2 regions of the Streptomyces sp. NPDC090025 genome follow, and region 1 is predicted to be linked to the other one. Evidence: riboswitches for the same ligand, from Rfam matches in the RefSeq annotation. Region 1 holds a riboswitch; the other holds the start of a gene.
What was found. Region 1 has a riboswitch for S-adenosylmethionine ahead of ACIPXM_RS10850 (aminotransferase class V-fold PLP-dependent enzyme). Riboswitches for the same ligand answer to the same signal wherever they lie in the genome.

Region 1 (8,668 bases):
GAAGATCTGCACCCACGTCGGCTGCCCGATCTCGCTGTACGAGCAGCAGACGCACCACGTGCTCTGCCCGTGCCACCAGTCCACCTTCGACCTGGCCGACGGCGCCCGCGTCATCTTCGGCCCGGCCGGGCACGCCCTCCCGCAGCTGCGGATCGGCGTGAACGACAAGGGCTTCCTCGAGGCGCACGGCGACTTCGAAGAGCCGGTCGGTCCTGCCTTCTGGGAGCGCGGATGAGCACTGTGACCAATACGCAGAAGAAGGCGCCCGCCGGTGAGCGGGTCGCCGACTGGGCCGACGGACGCCTGGGGATCTACACGCTGGCCAAGGCCAACATGCGGAAGATCTTCCCGGACCACTGGTCCTTCATGCTGGGCGAGGTCTGCCTCTACAGCTTCCTCATCATCATCCTGACGGGCGTCTATCTGACGATGTTCTTCCACCCGTCGATGAACGAGGTGGAGTACGCGGGCCCGTACGTCCCGCTCCAGGGACAGCTCATGTCCGAGGCGTTCAACTCGACCATGCACATCTCGTTCGAGGTGCGCGGTGGTCTGCTGATCCGGCAGATCCACCACTGGGCGGCGCTGATCTTCCTCGCCGGCATGTTCGTGCACATGATGCGCGTGTTCTTCACCGGCGCGTTCCGCAAGCCGCGTGAGATCAACTGGCTGTTCGGCTTCCTGCTGTTCTTCCTGGGCATGTTCACCGGCTTCACCGGTTACTCGCTCCCGGACGACCTGCTCTCCGGCACCGGTGTGCGCTTCATGCAGGGCGCGATCCTGTCCGTGCCGATCGTCGGCACGTACCTGTCGATGTTCCTGTTCGGCGGCGAGTTCCCCGGCGGCGACTTCGTCGCCCGGTTCTACTCGGCGCACGTGCTGCTGCTCCCGGGCATCATGCTCGGCCTGGTGGTCGCGCACCTCATCCTGGTGTTCGTCCACAAGCACACGCAGTTCGAGGGCCCCGGCCGGACGAACAAGAACGTCGTCGGCATGCCGCTGCTGCCGGTGTACATGGCGAAGGCCGGAGGCTTCTTCTTCCTGGTCTTCGGTGTCATCGCGATCATCGCGGCGATCGCCTCGATCAACCCGATCTGGGCGCTCGGCCCGTACCGTCCGGACCAGGTGTCGACCGGCGCCCAGCCCGACTGGTACATGGGCTTCGCCGAGGGTCTGATCCGTGTCATGCCGGGCTGGGAGATCAACCTGTGGGGCCACACCCTGGTCCTGGGCGTGTTCATCCCGCTGGTGATCTTCCCGCTGGTGCTCGGCGCGATCGGTGTCTACCCGTTCATCGAGTCCTGGATCACCGGCGACAAGCGCGAGCACCACATCGCGCAGCGCCCGCGCAACGCTCCGACCCGCACCGGTTTCGGTGTCGCCTGGATCACCGCGTACATGATCATGCTCGTGGGTGGTGGAAACGACCTCTGGGCGACCCACTTCCACCTGTCGATCAACTCGATCACCTGGTTCGTGCGGATCTTCTTCTTCGTCGGTCCGGTCATCGCGTTCATCGTCACCAAGCGGATCTGCCTCGGCCTGCAGCGCCGGGACAAGGAGAAGGTGCTGCACGGGCGCGAGTCCGGCATCATCAAGCGCCTGCCGCACGGTGAGTTCGTCGAGGTCCACCAGCCGCTCAGCCAGGGCGAGCGCTACAAGCTCACCGCGCACGAGCAGTACGCGCCGGCCGAGCTGCCCGCGACGGTCGACGAGAACGGTGTCGAGCGCAAGGTCGGCCCCCTGCAGAAGCTCCGGATCAAGCTCAACCGGGGTTACTACGGCGACGACAACCAGGTCGCCAAGCCCACCGCCGAGGAGTACCGGGAGATCGAGAGCGGCCACGGCCACCACTGATCCACCGGTCCTCTGACCGGCTCACCGAGCAAGGTCGCCACAGCGGGAGCCCCGTCCATTCGATGGACGGGGCTCTTTGCCGTACCCGGGGGTCGATAGGGTGGGAGCACCCGAATCCGTGGAACCGATCAGGAGCTGTCATGAGCGCTGTGCACCCCGCTGGGAGCGATTCAGCGGCGGGCCGCTCCTGGCCCGCCCTGCTGAACGGCCTTCTCGAAGGACGGAACCTGTCCGCCGACGACACCGCCTGGGCGATGGACCTCATCATGCGCGGCGAGGCGACCGACGCGCAGATCGCCGGGTTCATGGTGGCGCTGCGCGCCAAGGGCGAGACGGTCGAGGAGATCACCGGTCTGGTCCGCACGATGTACGCGCACGCCAACGTCATCGAGGTGCCGGGCCCGGCCGTCGACATCGTCGGCACCGGCGGCGACGGCGCCAAGACGGTGAACATCTCCACCATGGCGTCGATCGTGGTGGCCGGCACCGGCACCAAGGTCGTCAAGCACGGCAACCGGGCCGCGTCCTCCGCCTCCGGCTCGTCCGACGTCCTGGAGAAGCTCGGCATCAACCTCGACCTGACCCCGCGCCGGGTCGCCGAGGTCGCCGAGGAGGCGGGCATCACCATCTGCTTCGCCGTACGGTTCCACCCCTCGCTGCGGCACGTCGCCGCGGCCCGCGGCCAGCTCGGCATCCGCACCACCTTCAACGTGCTCGGCCCGCTGACCAACCCGGCCCAGGTGCGCGCCCAGGCGGTCGGCGTGGCCGATCCCCGGATGGCGCCGATCGTCGCCGGGGTGCTCGCCGCGCGCGGCAACTCGGCGCTGGTGTTCCGCGGCGACGACGGCCTTGACGAGCTGACCACCACCGGCACCTCCCGGGTGTGGGTGGTGGGCGGCGGCACGGTCCGCGAGGAGCGGTTCGACCCCCGGGACGTCGGCATCACCCCGGTCACCCTGGACGCGCTGCGCGGTGGCGACCCGTCGTACAACGCGGACGTGGCCCGGCGGCTGCTCGCGGGGGAGACCGGGCCGGTCAGGGACGCGGTGCTGCTGAACGCGGCGGCGGCGCTGACCGCGCTCGAACCGGGCCAGGGCACCCTGGCGGAGCAGCTGCGGGCCGGTATCGACCGGGCCGCCGCCGCCATCGACTCGGGCGCGGCCCGGGCCAGCCTGGACCGGTGGATCGCGGCCAGCAACGCCTGACGGCATGTGAACGCACGATGACGACCCCGTCCCGGATGCCGGGACGGGGTTGCGTCGTCGTGATCGTCTGGCATAAGTTCTTGACCAGGTCATGAGTGACAGCGACAAAGCCCCGGCTGGCTGTCCGGCAACCCTCCGTCCGTGGCGGGGTGCCCCGGGTGAAGACCAGGCCGCATGTGCAGAAGCCTGTGGCAAGCGCGGACCCCTGCGCGTCACCCTGGGGTCCTTGGTCCTCTAGGGAGTGTTGTCTCGTGAGCAAGCGAATGCGTTAGGGCCCTTCCGGCCCCTTCTCCACCCCCTTCACCCGTCCGCGGCACCCCCTTGTGCGCTGCCGCTCCACGGGATCATCACGCCTTTTCGCGCCCCTTTTCTGCCGGGAGACACCGTTATGTCCGCGTACCCGAACACCGCCGCCGCCACCGTCACCGCCGCTTCCTCCGCCACCGCCGCCGGTGCCGCCGCCACCGACGGCGACCCCTGCTGCGACGCCCCGCTGCCGGTCCTCGGCCGCGATGTCACCGTCCCGCTCGTCACCGGCGGCGAGGTCAGCTACGCGGCCCTCGACTACGCCGCCAGCGCCCCCGCGCTCCAGCGCGTCTGGGACGACGTGGCCGCCTACGCCCCGTACTACGGCAGCGTCCACCGCGGCGCCGGGTACCTCTCGCAGCTCTCCACCGACCTGTTCGAGAACAGCCGCGCCACCGTCGCCGAGTTCCTCGACTGCCGCCCCGGCGACCAGGTCGTCTTCACCCGCTCCACCACCGACTCGCTCAACCTGCTCGCCCGGGTGGTGCCCGCCGACTGCCAGGTCTTCGTCTTCGAGACCGAGCACCACGCCTCGCTGCTGCCCTGGCAGGACGCGAACGTCACCTACCTCAACGCGCCCCGCACCCCCGACGAGGCCGTCGCCACCCTGGAGCGGGCGCTCGCCGACCGCGACCCCTACGGCCCCGCCCTGGTCTGCGTGACCGGCGCCTCCAACGTCACCGGCGAACTGTGGCCGGTGCGCGAACTCGCCGCCGCCGCCCACGCGCACGGCGCCCGGATCGTCCTGGACGCCGCCCAGCTCGCCCCGCACCACCCGGTCTCCGTGCGCGAACTCGACGTCGACTGGGTCGCGTTCTCCGGCCACAAGCTGTACGCGCCGTTCGGCTCCGGCGTCCTCGCCGGACGCGCCGACTGGCTCCAGACCGCCGAGCCCTACCTCGCGGGCGGCGGCGCCTCCCGCACCGTGGCCCGCCGCGCCGACGGCGGCGTCGACGTGGAGTGGCACACCACCGCCGCCCGCCACGAGGCCGGTTCGCCCAACGTGATCGGCGTCTACGCCGTCGCGAGCGCCTGCAAGGCGCTCACCGAGGCGGGCTTCGACCGCCTGGTGGCCCGCGAGCGGCACCTGATCGACACCGTCCGCGCCGGTCTCGCCGACGTCCCCGAGGTGCGGGTGCTGTCGCTGTTCGGCGACGACGCGCCCCGCGTCGGCGTCATCTCCTTCGTGGTGGAGGGCTGGAACAGCTCCCACTTCGCCGCCGCGCTCTCCGCCGAGTACGGCATCGGCGTCCGCGACGGACTGTTCTGCGCCCACCCGCTGGTCCGCACCCTGCTCGGCAGCGACCCGCAGGACCCGGGCGAGTGCGGCGCCCCCGAGGCCGCCCCCGGCGAGCGCAGCCTGAACGCCATCCGGGTCAGCTTCGGCGCGGGCACCCCCGACGAGCACGTCGAGCGGTTCGTCGGCGCGGTCAAGGAGCTGGTCCGCGACGGCGCCCAGTGGAAGTACCGCACCGAGGACGGCCGCTGCGTCCCGGACCGCGGCTGAGAGTCCCCCGTACGGGTGAAGCCGGCCTCCCGCGGGGGAGAGGCCGGCTTCACCGTTGCCGAAAGTCGCCGAAATCCGCCGGAATTCGCCGAGAGAGCGGTCAGGACTCCAGGCCGATGGCGAAGGCCGCATCCAGCTCGTGCTGCGAGTAGGCGCGGAAGGCGACATGGGTGTCGGTGCCCTCGACGCCGGGGATCTTGGAGATCTGGCCGGGGATGATGTCGGCCAGGTCGTCGTGGCGGCCCACCCGGACCATGGCGATCAGGTCGTAGGTGCCGGTGACCGAGAAGACCTCGCTGACCGAATCGATCGCGGCGATGGCCTCGGCGATCTCGGGGATGCGGTCCACGCTGGTCTTGATGAGCACGATCGCGGTGATCACGGCTGGCTTTCTCCCTCGGTGGCCGCGGCTGGTGGCTTCACTCTAACCCCCCGTCTGTAGCGGGCCCACGCGTAGAGGAAGCCGGCCGCGAAGCCGATGACGTGCGCCAGGTAGGCGACCCCGGGGCCCGCCCCGGCCGCGCGCGCCGCCAGCCACTGGAGCACGAACCAGAAGATCAGCACGATCCAGGCGGGGAACCGCAGCGGCAGGAAGAAGAGGAAGGGGAACAGGCTCGTCACCCGGGCGCGCGGGAAGAGATAGAGGAACGCGCCGAGCACCCCGGAGATCGCGCCCGACGCCCCCACCAGGGTCTGCTCGCTGTCCGCGTGCGCCGCCGCGTACCCGAGCAGCGCCACGTAGCCGACGCCCAGATAGAACAGGCCGAACGCGAAGGGCCCCATCCGCTCCTCGGTCATCGCGCCGAACACGTACAGGAACAGCATGTTCCCGAGCAGGTGCAGCCAGCTGCCGTGCACGAACAGCGCGGTCAGCGGGGTGAGCAGGGCGCGCGGCTCGCCCCGTATCAGCTCGGCCGGGATCACGCCCCAGCGCTGGAAGTAGGCGCCCTGCGCGGCGAGCAGCTGGTCGCCGGTGCCGAAGCCGGGGTTCAGACCGGACACCGGACTGGCCGCGAAGAACAGCACGCAGGCGGCGATGAGGCCGTACGTCATGGTCGGCCCGTTGCGGGCGCCGCGCCAGGCGCCGAGGGCCGCGCCCCGCCAGTCGATCATGGACAGATCATGGCGTACCCGGCCCCACCTGGACAGAGTGCCTCGCCGTGCCCCGGGGTACCCGTGAGGCCGTAGGGTTACGGGCAGTACTCCCGCAGTTCGACGGCGCACCGCGGGCCCGTAATTCCTCGTACGGAAAGAGGACGGCACGATGACGACGGTTCCCCTGCCGACCGCCGAGACCCGCTGGCGCTGCACCCTCTGCGGCAATCTGACCCGCTTCGACGTGACGCGCTCGTCCAAGGTCGTGGAGTACGTCCATCTGGACCTCGCCGGAGAGCCCAAGGTCGAGGAGCGCGAGGTGGTCAGTGAGACCATCGAGTCGGTCCGCTGCCGTTGGTGCAACGCGGTGGACCAGATCGAATTGGTGGACAGGCCCGGCGCCGCTTCCTGAGGAGCGGCCCGGCGAGGGCGAGACAGGAAGAGGGTGACGGATCGTGGCGCAGCCCGCGCACGGTGATGAGCCGGCGGGCTCGGCGGGCGACGATGCCGCCGAGGCGCTCGACCGACCGCTGCCCGAGGCCGTACGGCGCAAGGTGGTCGCGCTTGTCGCGGACGCCTTCGGCGGCCTGACCGTCGCTGAGCTGCCCGCCCCGCTGCGCCAGTACGCCCGCTTCACCGCCTCCCGGCGGGCCAAGTTCGCCGGGAACGCGATGGCCGCCGCCCTGGAGAGCGACCCGCTGTTCCGGCAGCGGATCGGCGAGCGGTTCAAGGAGACCCAGCCGGAGCTGGCCGGGTCCGTCGAGTCCGGCGCGCCGCCCGCCGCCGCCGACCCGGTCGACGTCGCCGCGGCCGCCTATGTGCTGCGCCCGGCCGGCTGGGGCAAGCTGGTCGCCGCCGCGGGCGAGGAGGCCGAGCGGGCCGACGCCGAGCGCGCCGACGAGGCGGGCCGCCGCGAACTGGAGCGGCTGCGCGAGGAGGTCGGCGCCGCCAAGGACCGGGCCAGGTCCGAGACCGAGCAGCTGCGGCGCGACCTGGAGGCCGCCCGCAAGGAAGCCGAATCGCTTCACCGCAAGCTGCGCAGCGCGCAGAGCGACGTGAAGCGCGGCGAGGCGGCGCTGCGCCGGATCCAGGCCGAGATGGACACCGCGCGGACCGAGTCCGCCGCCCAGGTGTCGGCGGCGGAGAGCGAGACCCGGCGGCTGAAGGCCCGGCTCGGTGAGGTCGAGGCCGCCCTCGAAGGCAGCCGCAGGGCGTCCCGCGAGGGGCGTTCGGTCGAGGACATGCGGCTGCGGCTGCTGCTCGACACCGTGCTCGACGCGGCGCAGGGGCTGCGCAGGGAACTCGCGCTGCCCCCGGCCGCGATGCACCCGGCGGATCTGGTGGACGCGGTGGAGCCGGGGCGGATGTCGCCGAAGGACATCGCGGCCCGCGCGCTGTCGGAGACCGACCCGGCGCTCCTGGACCAGCTGCTCGAACTGCCCCAGGCGCACCTGGTGGTGGACGGCTACAACGTGACGAAGACCGGCTATCCGACCATGCCGCTGGAGAAGCAGCGGCTGCGGCTGCTCGGCGGGCTCTCCGCGCTCGCGGCCCGGTCGGGCGCCGAGGTCACCTGTGTGTTCGACGGGGCGGAGCTGGCGGCGCCGGTGCTGCTCGCGCCGCCGCGCGGGGTGCGGGTGCTGTTCTCCAAGCCGGGTGTCACGGCCGACGAGTTGATCCGGCAGCTGGTGCGCGCCGAGCCGCACGGGCGGCCGGTGGTCGTGGTGTCCAGCGACCGTGAGGTGGCCGACGGGGTCGCCAAGTCCGGTGCGCGGCCGGTCGCGTCGGCGCTGCTGCTCAAGCGGCTTTCGCGGCTTTCCTAGCGGTTCCGGCGGTACTCGCCACGTCTCGCCATGTCTCGTCACGACTCGTCAGGCTTGTCCGTTAAGCCCGTTTCCTTCTCCGCGCAGGGTCAACTGACCACTACTGCGCGTGCGATGTCGGTAAATAAGTTGTGTCGTGAGTGAGATTTTGACCATTGGGATTTGAACTGATCACAAGATGGTCACTAAGGTCGGGGCTCGAACCTTCGCACGGTTGATCATCCATCCCGGATGGCGGCGTTGGTCCCGCCTGCCGAAGACCGGTTGGGCGGCTCGAGGAAGAAGGAGACTGCCCCCGTGGCGTCCCACCGTCGTCCCAAGCAGCCGAGCCGCACCCGTGTGACCGTGCTCACCGCGACCGCCGCAGCGGCCGTCGCGCTCTCCGCCCAGTCCGGTGCACAGGCGGCCCCGAAGCCGAAGATCGACGAGGTCAAGTCGAAGGTCGACAAGCTCAACCACGAGGCCGAAGAGGCCACGGAGCAGTTCAACCAGGCCGACGAGCGCCGCGAGAAGCTCCAGAAGGAGATCGGCGCCCTCCAGGACAAGGTCGCCCGCGGCCAGCAGGAGCTCAACACCCTGCGCGGCCAGATCGGTTCGGTCGCCACCGCGCAGTACCGCTCCGGCGGCATCGACCCGGCGCTCCAGCTCTTCCTCTCCGCCGACCCGGACACCTATCTCGACAAGGCGTCCGCGATCGACCAGCTCGGCGCCAAGCAGGCCGACGTGCTCACGTCCATCCAGGCCAAGCAGCGCACCCTCGCTCAGCAGCGGGCCGAGGCGACGACGAAGCTCGCCGACCTCGAGGACGTCCGCAAGACCCTCGGCGACAAGAAGAAGAAGTTCCAGGGCAAGCTCGCCGAGGCGCGCAAGCTGCT
Region 2 (8,668 bases), on a different contig from region 1:
AGACGAGCCCGCCGCCACCGCGCCGGGTGTCGAGCGAGCCGTCGTCGCGGACGGTGTACGAGACCGGGCCGCGGTTGGACGCGACGAGGACGGTAGCCATACGAGCCATACGGCGTACCTAGCCCGGACCGTAAACGCTCAAACGTACGGAATCGGACACCCGGCGGGGTGCCCGATTCCGTACGCGGGGCTCAGTACTCCTGGCGGCGGCGGGACCGTACGGCCGCCCTGGCCACCAGGCCGGTCGCGACCAGGGCCGCGGCGAGCGCGCCGAGCAGCCAGAGCCGTTCGCCGTTCGAGCCGGTCTCGGCCATCTCGCCGCCGTCGCCGCCGTCCCCGCCGGGGTGGGAGCCGTCGCCGGGGCCGCCCGGGTGCGGTCCGGTGGACGGTGTGGGGTCGGACGGCGGGTCGGACGGCGTGCCGGGGTGCGAGGCGGACGGGCCGGGCGAGGACGGCGACGGGTCCGGCGAGGTCGGCGGGCTGGGGTGGGTCGGCGGGCTGAGCACCGGGGCGACGCCGCAGGCCGGGTCCTCGCTGGTGGGTCCGCAGTTGGAGCGCGGTGACTGGACCTCGACGCTGTTGGGCAGCTTGCCGTCGCCCTTCACCGGGTCGTCGATCTTCACCGAGTAGGTGATGGTGGCCTTCTTCCCGGCCGGGATGTCACCCGCGTAGGTGATCTTCGGGGAGGTCCAGGTGACCTTGCCGAGGTCGGTCTTGGCGTCGGCGAGGTACTTGCCGTCGTCGAGGTTGCCGGTCAGGTCGTCGCTGAAGCGCGCGCCCGGGTAGTCGAGGCCGCTGATGTTCTCGGCGGTGACGGTGTACGTGACGGTGTCGCCCGGCTTCACCTTCTGCGGGCTGGCCTTCTTGGTGACCACCAGGTCGGGCACGGGCACGGACAGCGCGAGCGCCGAGGGCACGTAGGTGTCGCCCTTGGTGGAGAAGGTCAGTTCGGCGGAGGTGGCGCCGACCGGGATCGCGGCGTCCGGGAGGTCGAACTCCTCGGCGTCGATCGACAGGTTGTTGACCAGGTCCGGGTCGACGGCGCCGTCGCTGGCGCTGATGAAGAAGTTCCTGGTGTTGCCGGTGTGCGGCTGGACGACGTTCTGGCCGTCGACGAGGAAGCGGTCGCCGGGGGTGTTCCAGTCGCCCTCGTACGCGGTGACACCGGCCCGCGGGATGCCCTGGGTGCGGTAGAAGCCGTCGACGGTGACGGTGGTCGCGGGCGAGGTGGAGCGCTGCAGCACGTGGCCGCCGTACACGTACACGTTGCGGCGCTCGGGCGCGTACGTGGCGTTCGGGCCGGGGAACCTGTAGACGACGGTCAGCGACCAGCCGGCCACGCAGCCCCGCCCGCTCGGCGCCCAGACGCCGCCGACGGCGACCGGGGTGTCGCCGCTCGCGGCGGCGAAGGCGGCGGTGACGTCGGACTCGCCGGTGTAGTAGTGCGGGCCGCCGGTGGTGGCCGGGTCGGTGACCATGTGGTCGATCGACACCGGGGTCACGGCGCCCGCGCCGACCTTGATCTTCGGGGCGGTGGTGGCGTGGTCGCCGGGGGACGGCGACACGTCGGCGCCGGAGATGTCGCAGCGGGCCAGCTGGGCACCGCTCGGCCCCCGGTAGGTGCCGTCGTTGCCGCCCCAGAACAGCCGCGCGTACACGACGGTCGCACCGGGCGGGATCTCGACCTTCCCGGTGCTCGACCCCAGGTCGCCGCCCATGCCCGCGGTGTCGATCCGCCGCATGTCGAAGGTGTTGTTGTTGTCCGAGCCCTGCCCCGAGCCGGCGGTCTTGCAGCGGGCCGCCATGTCGGCGGGGGCGGTGGGACAGCCGATGACCGTGTTGCCGATGGTGATGAAGTCGCCGTACAGCGACTCGTCGTAGCGCTTGCCGAACGGCTCGACGACATCGGCCGCCGCCGGGCCCGCTCCGGTGAGGGAGAGCGCCCCGGCGGCGAGGCCGAGCGTGGCCAGCAGGATTCCCGGAGTTCTGAACCGCGTGAAGGTGAACCGCTTGAAGGTGAACCGCATGAACCGCATGGAACGGAAATTTAGGCAGAAAGGCGCATTATTCGGTGTACGCCACGCCTGGCGTGTCCACGCTGTGCGTCGGCCGGGGCGCCCTGCCCTGCCGTACGACTCACGGCCGTACGACTCACGTCCGTACGTCTCACGCCACGCTGCGCCGCTCCTCGTACTCCGCGATCTCCGTCATCGGCGGCCGCTCCTCGGTGTCGACCGGGTGGGTGCGCGGCACGAAGCCGTCCGCGCCGCGCTCGAACTGGGTCAGCTCGGGCCGCACCAGATGGCCGCGGGACAGCCGTACCTGCGCCGTCCGGTAGATCGCCGCCGCCATCCGGCCGAGCGCCTGCCCGTCCTGGTGCCGGTGCTTGCGCACCCCGACGTCCACCTGGGCGAGCGCGTCGAGGCCCACCGTGTGCAGCGCGTCGACCAGCAGGCCCAGCTCCACTCCGTAACCGACGGGGAACGGCAGCCGTTCGAGCAGCGAGCGGCGCGCCGCGTACTCGCCGCCCAGCGGCTGGACGAAACCGGCGAGCGGCGGCCAGTGCAGATTGAGCAGCGGGCGGGCCACCAGCTCCGTCACCCGGCCGCCCTGACCTGGGGTGTCGCCGAGCGGGCGGTCGTACATGGCCTTCACGAAGGCCACGTCGGGGTCGGTGAGCAGCGGGCCGACGATGCCGGTCACGAAGTCGGCGGAGAAGTCCCTCAGGTCCGCGTCCACGAAGCAGACGATGTCCCCGCTGGTCACCAGGAGTGACCGCCACAGCACCTCGCCCTTGCCGGGCACGGCCGGTATCCGGGGCAGGATCGCGTCCCTGGCCACCACCCGCGCCCCGGCCGCCGCGGCGACCTCCGCCGTCCGGTCGGTGGAGCCCGAGTCGATCACCACCAGCTCGTCGACCAGCGGCACCGCCTCGGTCATCAGCTCGGCCCTGATCGCGGCGACGATCGTGCCGACCGTGGCCTCCTCGTCGAGCGCGGGCAGCACCACGCTGACCGTGGTGCCCCGTTTGGCGGCGAGGATCGCTTCCAGCGGACGGTCGGCCACGGACCAGGACCGCCGGTCCAGCCAGCGCTCCACTTCTTCCAGCAACGTGATCTCCATCTCGCGGTTCGGACGCGCGTCTCCACCATCGAAGGCTTCGGTTACAGTCTTGAACAACGCGGATGCCCGATGCATGTCGGGGTGCCGACCGCGTTCCACAATCGAATACCGCTCATCCAGAGGGGCAGAGGGAAACGGCCCGTTGAAGCCCCGGCAACCCTCCAGTCGGTCATCAGTCTCGTCATCCAGCGAGGTCCCACCGACTAGGGAAGGTGCCAAATCCGTCTCATGGCGAAGTGCGCCATGAGGAAGATGAGGAGAAAGGGCCTCGCCTCCATGGCTGTTCAGACCGTCGCACCCGGAACCACCGCCACCACCCCCGGTACCTCCGGCGCCGTCGACCTCGGTCCCGCTTCCGGACTCTCCTGCCGCGAGTGCGGGGAGACCTTCCCGCTCGGCCCGATCTTCGCCTGCGAGCTGTGTTTCGGCCCGCTCGAAGTGGCGTACGACCTGCCGACCGGTGACCCCGAGGCGCTGCGCAAGCGCATCGAGGCCGGTCCCGCCAACATCTGGCGCTACGCCCCGCTGCTGCCCGTACCGGCCGACGTCGCCGACAAGCCCAACCTGAACCCGGGCTGGACCCACCTGGTCAAGGCCGACAACCTGGCCCGCGAGCTCGGTGTCGAGCCCGGCAAGCTGTTCGTCAAGGACGACTCCGGCAACCCGACCCACTCCTTCAAGGACCGGGTCGTCGCCCAGGCCATCGAGGCCGCCCGCGCCTTCGGCTTCACCACCCTGTCCTGCTCCTCCACCGGCAACCTGGCCGGCGCGGTCGGCGCCGCCGCCGCCCGGGCCGGCTTCCGCTCCTGCGTGTTCATCCCGCACGACCTGGAGCAGGGCAAGGTCGTGATGGCCGCGGTGTACGGCGGCGACCTGGTCGCCATCGAGGGCAACTACGACGACGTCAACCGCTTCTGCTCGGAGCTCATCGGCGACCCGCTGGGCGAGGGCTGGGGCTTCGTCAACGTCAACCTGCGCCCGTACTACGGAGAGGGCTCCAAGACCCTCGCGTACGAGATCTGCGAGCAGCTCGGCTGGGTGATCCCGGACCAGCTGGTCATCCCGATCGCGTCAGGATCCCAGCTCACCAAGATCGACAAGGGTCTGCAGGAGCTCATCAAGCTGGGCCTGGTCGAGGACAAGCCGTACAAGATCTTCGGCGCCCAGGCCGAGGGCTGCTCCCCGGTGTCCGCCGCCTTCAAGGCCGGGCACGACGTGGTGCGCCCGCAGAAGCCGAACACCATCGCCAAGTCGCTGGCGATCGGCAACCCGGCCGACGGCCCGTACGTCCTCGACATCGCGCGCCGCACCGGCGGCGCCGTGGAGGACGTGAACGACGAGCAGGTCGTCGAGGCGATCCGGATCCTGGCCCGTACCGAGGGCATCTTCGCGGAGACCGCGGGCGGCGTGACCGTCGGCGTGACGAAGAAGCTCGTCGAGAACGGTCTCCTGGACCCCTCCCTCACCACCGTCGTCCTCAACACCGGCGACGGCCTCAAGACCCTGGACGCGGTGGCCGAGGGCGCGCAGGCGACCGCCACCATCCGCCCGAGCCTGGACGCGTTCCGCGACGCGGGCCTGGCCCACTGAACCGCCGTACCTCCGAAGCTCCGAAAGGCGCGAGACCCATGGCCGTGAACGTCCGCATCCCCACCATCCTCCGCACCTACACCGGCGGTCAGGCCGAGGTCGCCGCCGAGGGCGGCACCCTCGCCGAGGTCATCGCCGACCTGGAGAAGAACCACACGGGCATCGCCGCCCGCGTCCTGGACGACCAGGGCAAGCTGCGCCGCTTCGTGAACGTGTACGTGAACGACGACGACGTGCGCTTCGAGCAGGGCCTGGAGACGGCCACGCCGGACGGCGCGGGCATCTCGATCATCCCGGCGGTCGCGGGCGGCTGCTGAGCCCCGTCGGTCTGTCGGCCCGTCGGTCCCTCGGCCTGTCTGTTCGGTCTGTCGGTCTGCCCGTCTGTCCGTCTGCCTGTCGGGACCGTCCGACATACCCGTATTGCCACCCGTATTGCCACTGACGTACTCGTCAGTACCCGGAGTATCTGAATTGCCCCTTCCGCGCTAAGAAGCGGAGGGGGCAATTCTGCATGGTTGAGCGCGGTAGAGTTGGGGAAGTCGCCTCCGTCGCGCATGCCAGACGCATATGAGAATGCGTCCGAGCACGACAAGAAGTAGCCAAAGTGCCTTGGTCCCCCCGTGTCTTCTGCGCCTTCTGCGCGTTTTGTCGGGCCCGACTTGCCCCGTGATCCTGGGGATTCTCCCTAATTCCGCTTTCCGGCGTGCCCAGAATTCTCGTCCGATTGACCTGTTGCAGAGGGCAGTTGGACAGATACATTCAGCCGCGGTCGACGCGTTCCGGCGCAGGGTCTGACCCGGGTCCGCGAAGTGCGGATCCGCGCAAGGGCCAGTAATAGGGGAGTTAGGCATGGCTCAGGGCACCGTCAAGTGGTTCAACGCGGAGAAGGGCTACGGCTTCATCGCGGTCGACGGTGGTGCGGATGTTTTCGTCCACTACAGCGCGATCCAGATGGACGGCTACCGCTCCCTCGAAGAGGGTCAGCGGGTGGAGTTCGAGATCTCGCAGGGTCAGAAGGGCCCGCAGGCGGACATGGTCAAGATCGCCGTCTGAGCACGGCGCGATCGGCCGACCGACGCACTTCCAGGCGAAGGGCTCGCTTCCCGAGAGGGGGCGGGCCCTTCGTCCGTGTCCGGGGGTGCGGGGCCCTGGGCCGCGGAGGCTTGTGAGGGGTGGCCCGTGGGGTGGCCCGTGGGGTGGCCGGTGGGGTGGCCCGAGGGGTGCGGATCCTCCTGAGTCGCTTGCACTCTCCTAGGTCGAGTGCTAATCATTGGCGTTAGCACTCTGAAGGTGAGAGTGCTACGAGGATCGGCTGACGAGGTCGCTCACCGAGTGGGGAAGGAACCGCTCGGCGCGTACCGTCCGTCGCGGGCGTCGGCGCGGTCCAGGAGCGTTATCCACCCCATGTCCGGGAGGACCACTTCACATGGCCAAGATCATCGCGTTCGACGAGGAGGCCCGGCGCGGTCTCGAGCGCGGCATGAACCAGCTCGCTGACGCCGTCAAGGTCACCCTCGGCCCGAAGGGTCGCAACGTCGTCCTCGAGAAGAAGTGGGGCGCCCCCACGATCACCAACGATGGTGTCTCCATCGCCAAGGAGATCGAGCTCGAGGACCCGTACGAGAAGATCGGCGCCGAGCTGGTCAAGGAAGTCGCCAAGAAGACGGACGACGTCGCCGGCGACGGTACGACCACCGCCACCGTGCTCGCCCAGGCGCTCGTCCGCGAGGGCCTGCGCAACGTGGCCGCCGGTGCCAACCCGATGGCCCTCAAGCGCGGCATCGAGAAGGCCGTCGAGGCCGTCTCCGGTGCGCTGCTCGACCAGGCCAAGGAGGTCGAGACCAAGGAGCAGATCGCCTCCACCGCCTCCATCTCCGCCGCCGACACCCAGATCGGCGAGCTCATCGCCGAGGCGATGGACAAGGTCGGCAAGGAAGGCGTCATCACCGTCGAGGAGTCGCAGACCTTCGGGCTCGAGCTCGAGCTCACCGAGGGCATGCGCTTCGACAAGGGCTACATCTCGGCGTACTTCGCCACCGACATGGAGCGCATGGAGGCGGCCCTCGAGGACCCGTACCTCCTGATCGTCAACTCCAAGATCTCCTCCGTGAAGGACCTGCTCCCGCTCCTGGAGAAGGTCATGCAGTCGGGCAAGCCGCTGCTGATCATCGCCGAGGACGTCGAGGGCGAGGCCCTGTCGACCCTGGTCGTCAACAAGATCCGTGGCACCTTCAAGTCCGTCGCCGTCAAGGCCCCGGGCTTCGGTGACCGTCGTAAGGCCATGCTGAACGACATCGCCATCCTCACCGGCGGCACGGTCATCTCCGAGGAGGTCGGCCTCAAGCTGGAGAACGCCGGTCTCGACCTCCTGGGCCGCGCCCGCAAGGTCGTCATCACCAAGGACGAGACCACCATCGTCGACGGTGCCGGTGACAGCGAGCAGGTCGCCGGTCGCGTGAACCAGATCCGCGCCGAGATCGAGAACTCGGACTCGGACTACGACCGCGAGAAGCTCCAGGAGCGCCTGGCGAAGCTCGCCGGTGGCGTCGCCGTCATCAAGGCCGGTGCCGCGACCGAGGTCGAGCTCAAGGAGCGCAAGCACCGCATCGAGGACGCCGTGCGCAACGCGAAGGCGGCCGTCGAGGAGGGCATCGTCGCCGGTGGCGGCGTGGCCCTGCTGCAGGCTTCCTCGGTCTTCGAGAAGCTGGAGCTGGACGGCGACGAGGCCACCGGTGCCGCGATCGTCAAGCTGGCCCTGGAGGCCCCGCTCAAGCAGATCGCCGTCAACGGTGGTCTCGAGGGTGGCGTCGTCGTGGAGAAGGTGCGCAACCTGGCCGTCGGCCACGGTCTGAACGCCGCCACGGGCGAGTACGTCGACATGATCGCCGAGGGCATCATCGACCCGGCGAAGGTGACGCGTTCCGCGCTGCAGAACGCGGCCTCCATCGCCGCGCTGTTCCTCACCACCGAGGCCGTCATCGCCGACAAGCCGGAGAAGGCCGCGGCCCCGGCCGGCGGCATGCCGGGCGGTGACATGGACTTCTGATCCTGACGGATCGGAGTTCATGAGCGGTTGAGCAGTTGAGCAGTTGAGCTGACGCGGAAGGGCGGCACCCCTGAGGGGGTGCCGCCCTTCTGTCGTTACGGGGTCCCGAGCACAGGACCGGCGTCATGACATGAGACGGGTCAGCGGACGTCGACCCAGTCCTGGCCGCTCGTCGCCTGGAAGTGGCTGCCGTCACCGTAGTAGCGGATCTGGTACCAGCCGTCGGCGCTCGCCTTGGTCTTCACCGCGACGGAGCCGTTCGCCGCGGACTTGCCGGTGGCGACCTGCTTCCAGGTGGTCTTGCCCCAGGGCTTGAACCACACGCTCACCGACTGCGAGCCGAGGCCGCGCCAGGCGCCGTTCGTGAGGTGCTGGAGCGAGCCGGTCACGGTGACCGTGGCGCCCTTGCGGACCGGGTCCGGCGACGCCTTCAGGCTCTGCACCCGGCTGTCGGTGCGGACCACGTGGAACGGCTTGCCGACCGACTCCGCGTAGGTGTCGTTGAGCACGTGCCGGACCCGGAACCAGCCGCCCTTGTTCCAGGCGGAGACGGAGAACGGGGTGCGGACACCGTTGTTGTAGAAGTCGGTGGAGGCGATCCGCTTCCAGCCGGTCTTCCCGTCCGGGGACTGCTCCAGGACCACCTGCTGCATCGACGAGTACGGCGCCCAGCGCTCGAACGGGGAGCGGAGCTCGCCGGTCACGGTCAGGCGGGCGTCGGTGGCCAGCTTGTACCCGGTCACCGTGGTCGTGGAGTCCAGCGGCAGGGCGATCCGGCCGGAGGTGCTGAACCACTGGTACGGGTCGGCGGACTCGACCTGCCAGGACTCCGAGGTGCCGTTGTTCGGGTCGGAGACGGGGGCGGCGATGAGCGCCGCGGTGAACCGGCCGTCGGCGTCGGTGCCGACG

Region 2: linked by a shared signal. The riboswitch ahead of thrC (threonine synthase) and the one ahead of ACIPXM_RS10850 (aminotransferase class V-fold PLP-dependent enzyme) in region 1 are both predicted to bind S-adenosylmethionine.

Annotation. Positions count from the first base shown of each region.
Region 1 covers NZ_JBIVFL010000003.1:324,023-332,690, reverse strand. Annotated here, with positions in the region: gene ACIPXM_RS10865 (Rieske 2Fe-2S domain-containing protein) at 1-235, shown strand, start outside; gene ACIPXM_RS10860 (cytochrome bc complex cytochrome b subunit) at 232-1,857, shown strand; gene trpD (anthranilate phosphoribosyltransferase) at 1,998-3,062, shown strand; SAM riboswitch class IV at 3,150-3,266, shown strand; gene ACIPXM_RS10850 (aminotransferase class V-fold PLP-dependent enzyme) at 3,451-4,875, shown strand; gene ACIPXM_RS10845 (Lrp/AsnC family transcriptional regulator) at 4,976-5,257, opposite strand; gene ACIPXM_RS10840 (rhomboid family intramembrane serine protease) at 5,254-5,988, opposite strand; gene ACIPXM_RS10835 (hypothetical protein) at 6,140-6,382, shown strand; gene ACIPXM_RS10830 (NYN domain-containing protein) at 6,426-7,793, shown strand; gene ACIPXM_RS10825 (NlpC/P60 family protein) at 8,091-8,668, shown strand, end outside.
Region 2 covers NZ_JBIVFL010000001.1:135,776-144,443, forward strand. Annotated here, with positions in the region: gene ACIPXM_RS00665 (trehalose-6-phosphate synthase) at 1-100, opposite strand, end outside; gene ACIPXM_RS00670 (isopeptide-forming domain-containing fimbrial protein) at 192-2,036, opposite strand; gene ACIPXM_RS00675 (glucosyl-3-phosphoglycerate synthase) at 2,167-3,111, opposite strand; SAM riboswitch class I at 3,233-3,382, shown strand; gene thrC (threonine synthase) at 3,376-4,713, shown strand; gene ACIPXM_RS00685 (MoaD/ThiS family protein) at 4,752-5,030, shown strand; gene ACIPXM_RS00690 (cold-shock protein) at 5,563-5,766, shown strand; gene groL (chaperonin GroEL) at 6,140-7,759, shown strand; gene ACIPXM_RS00700 (hypothetical protein) at 7,900-8,668, opposite strand, start outside.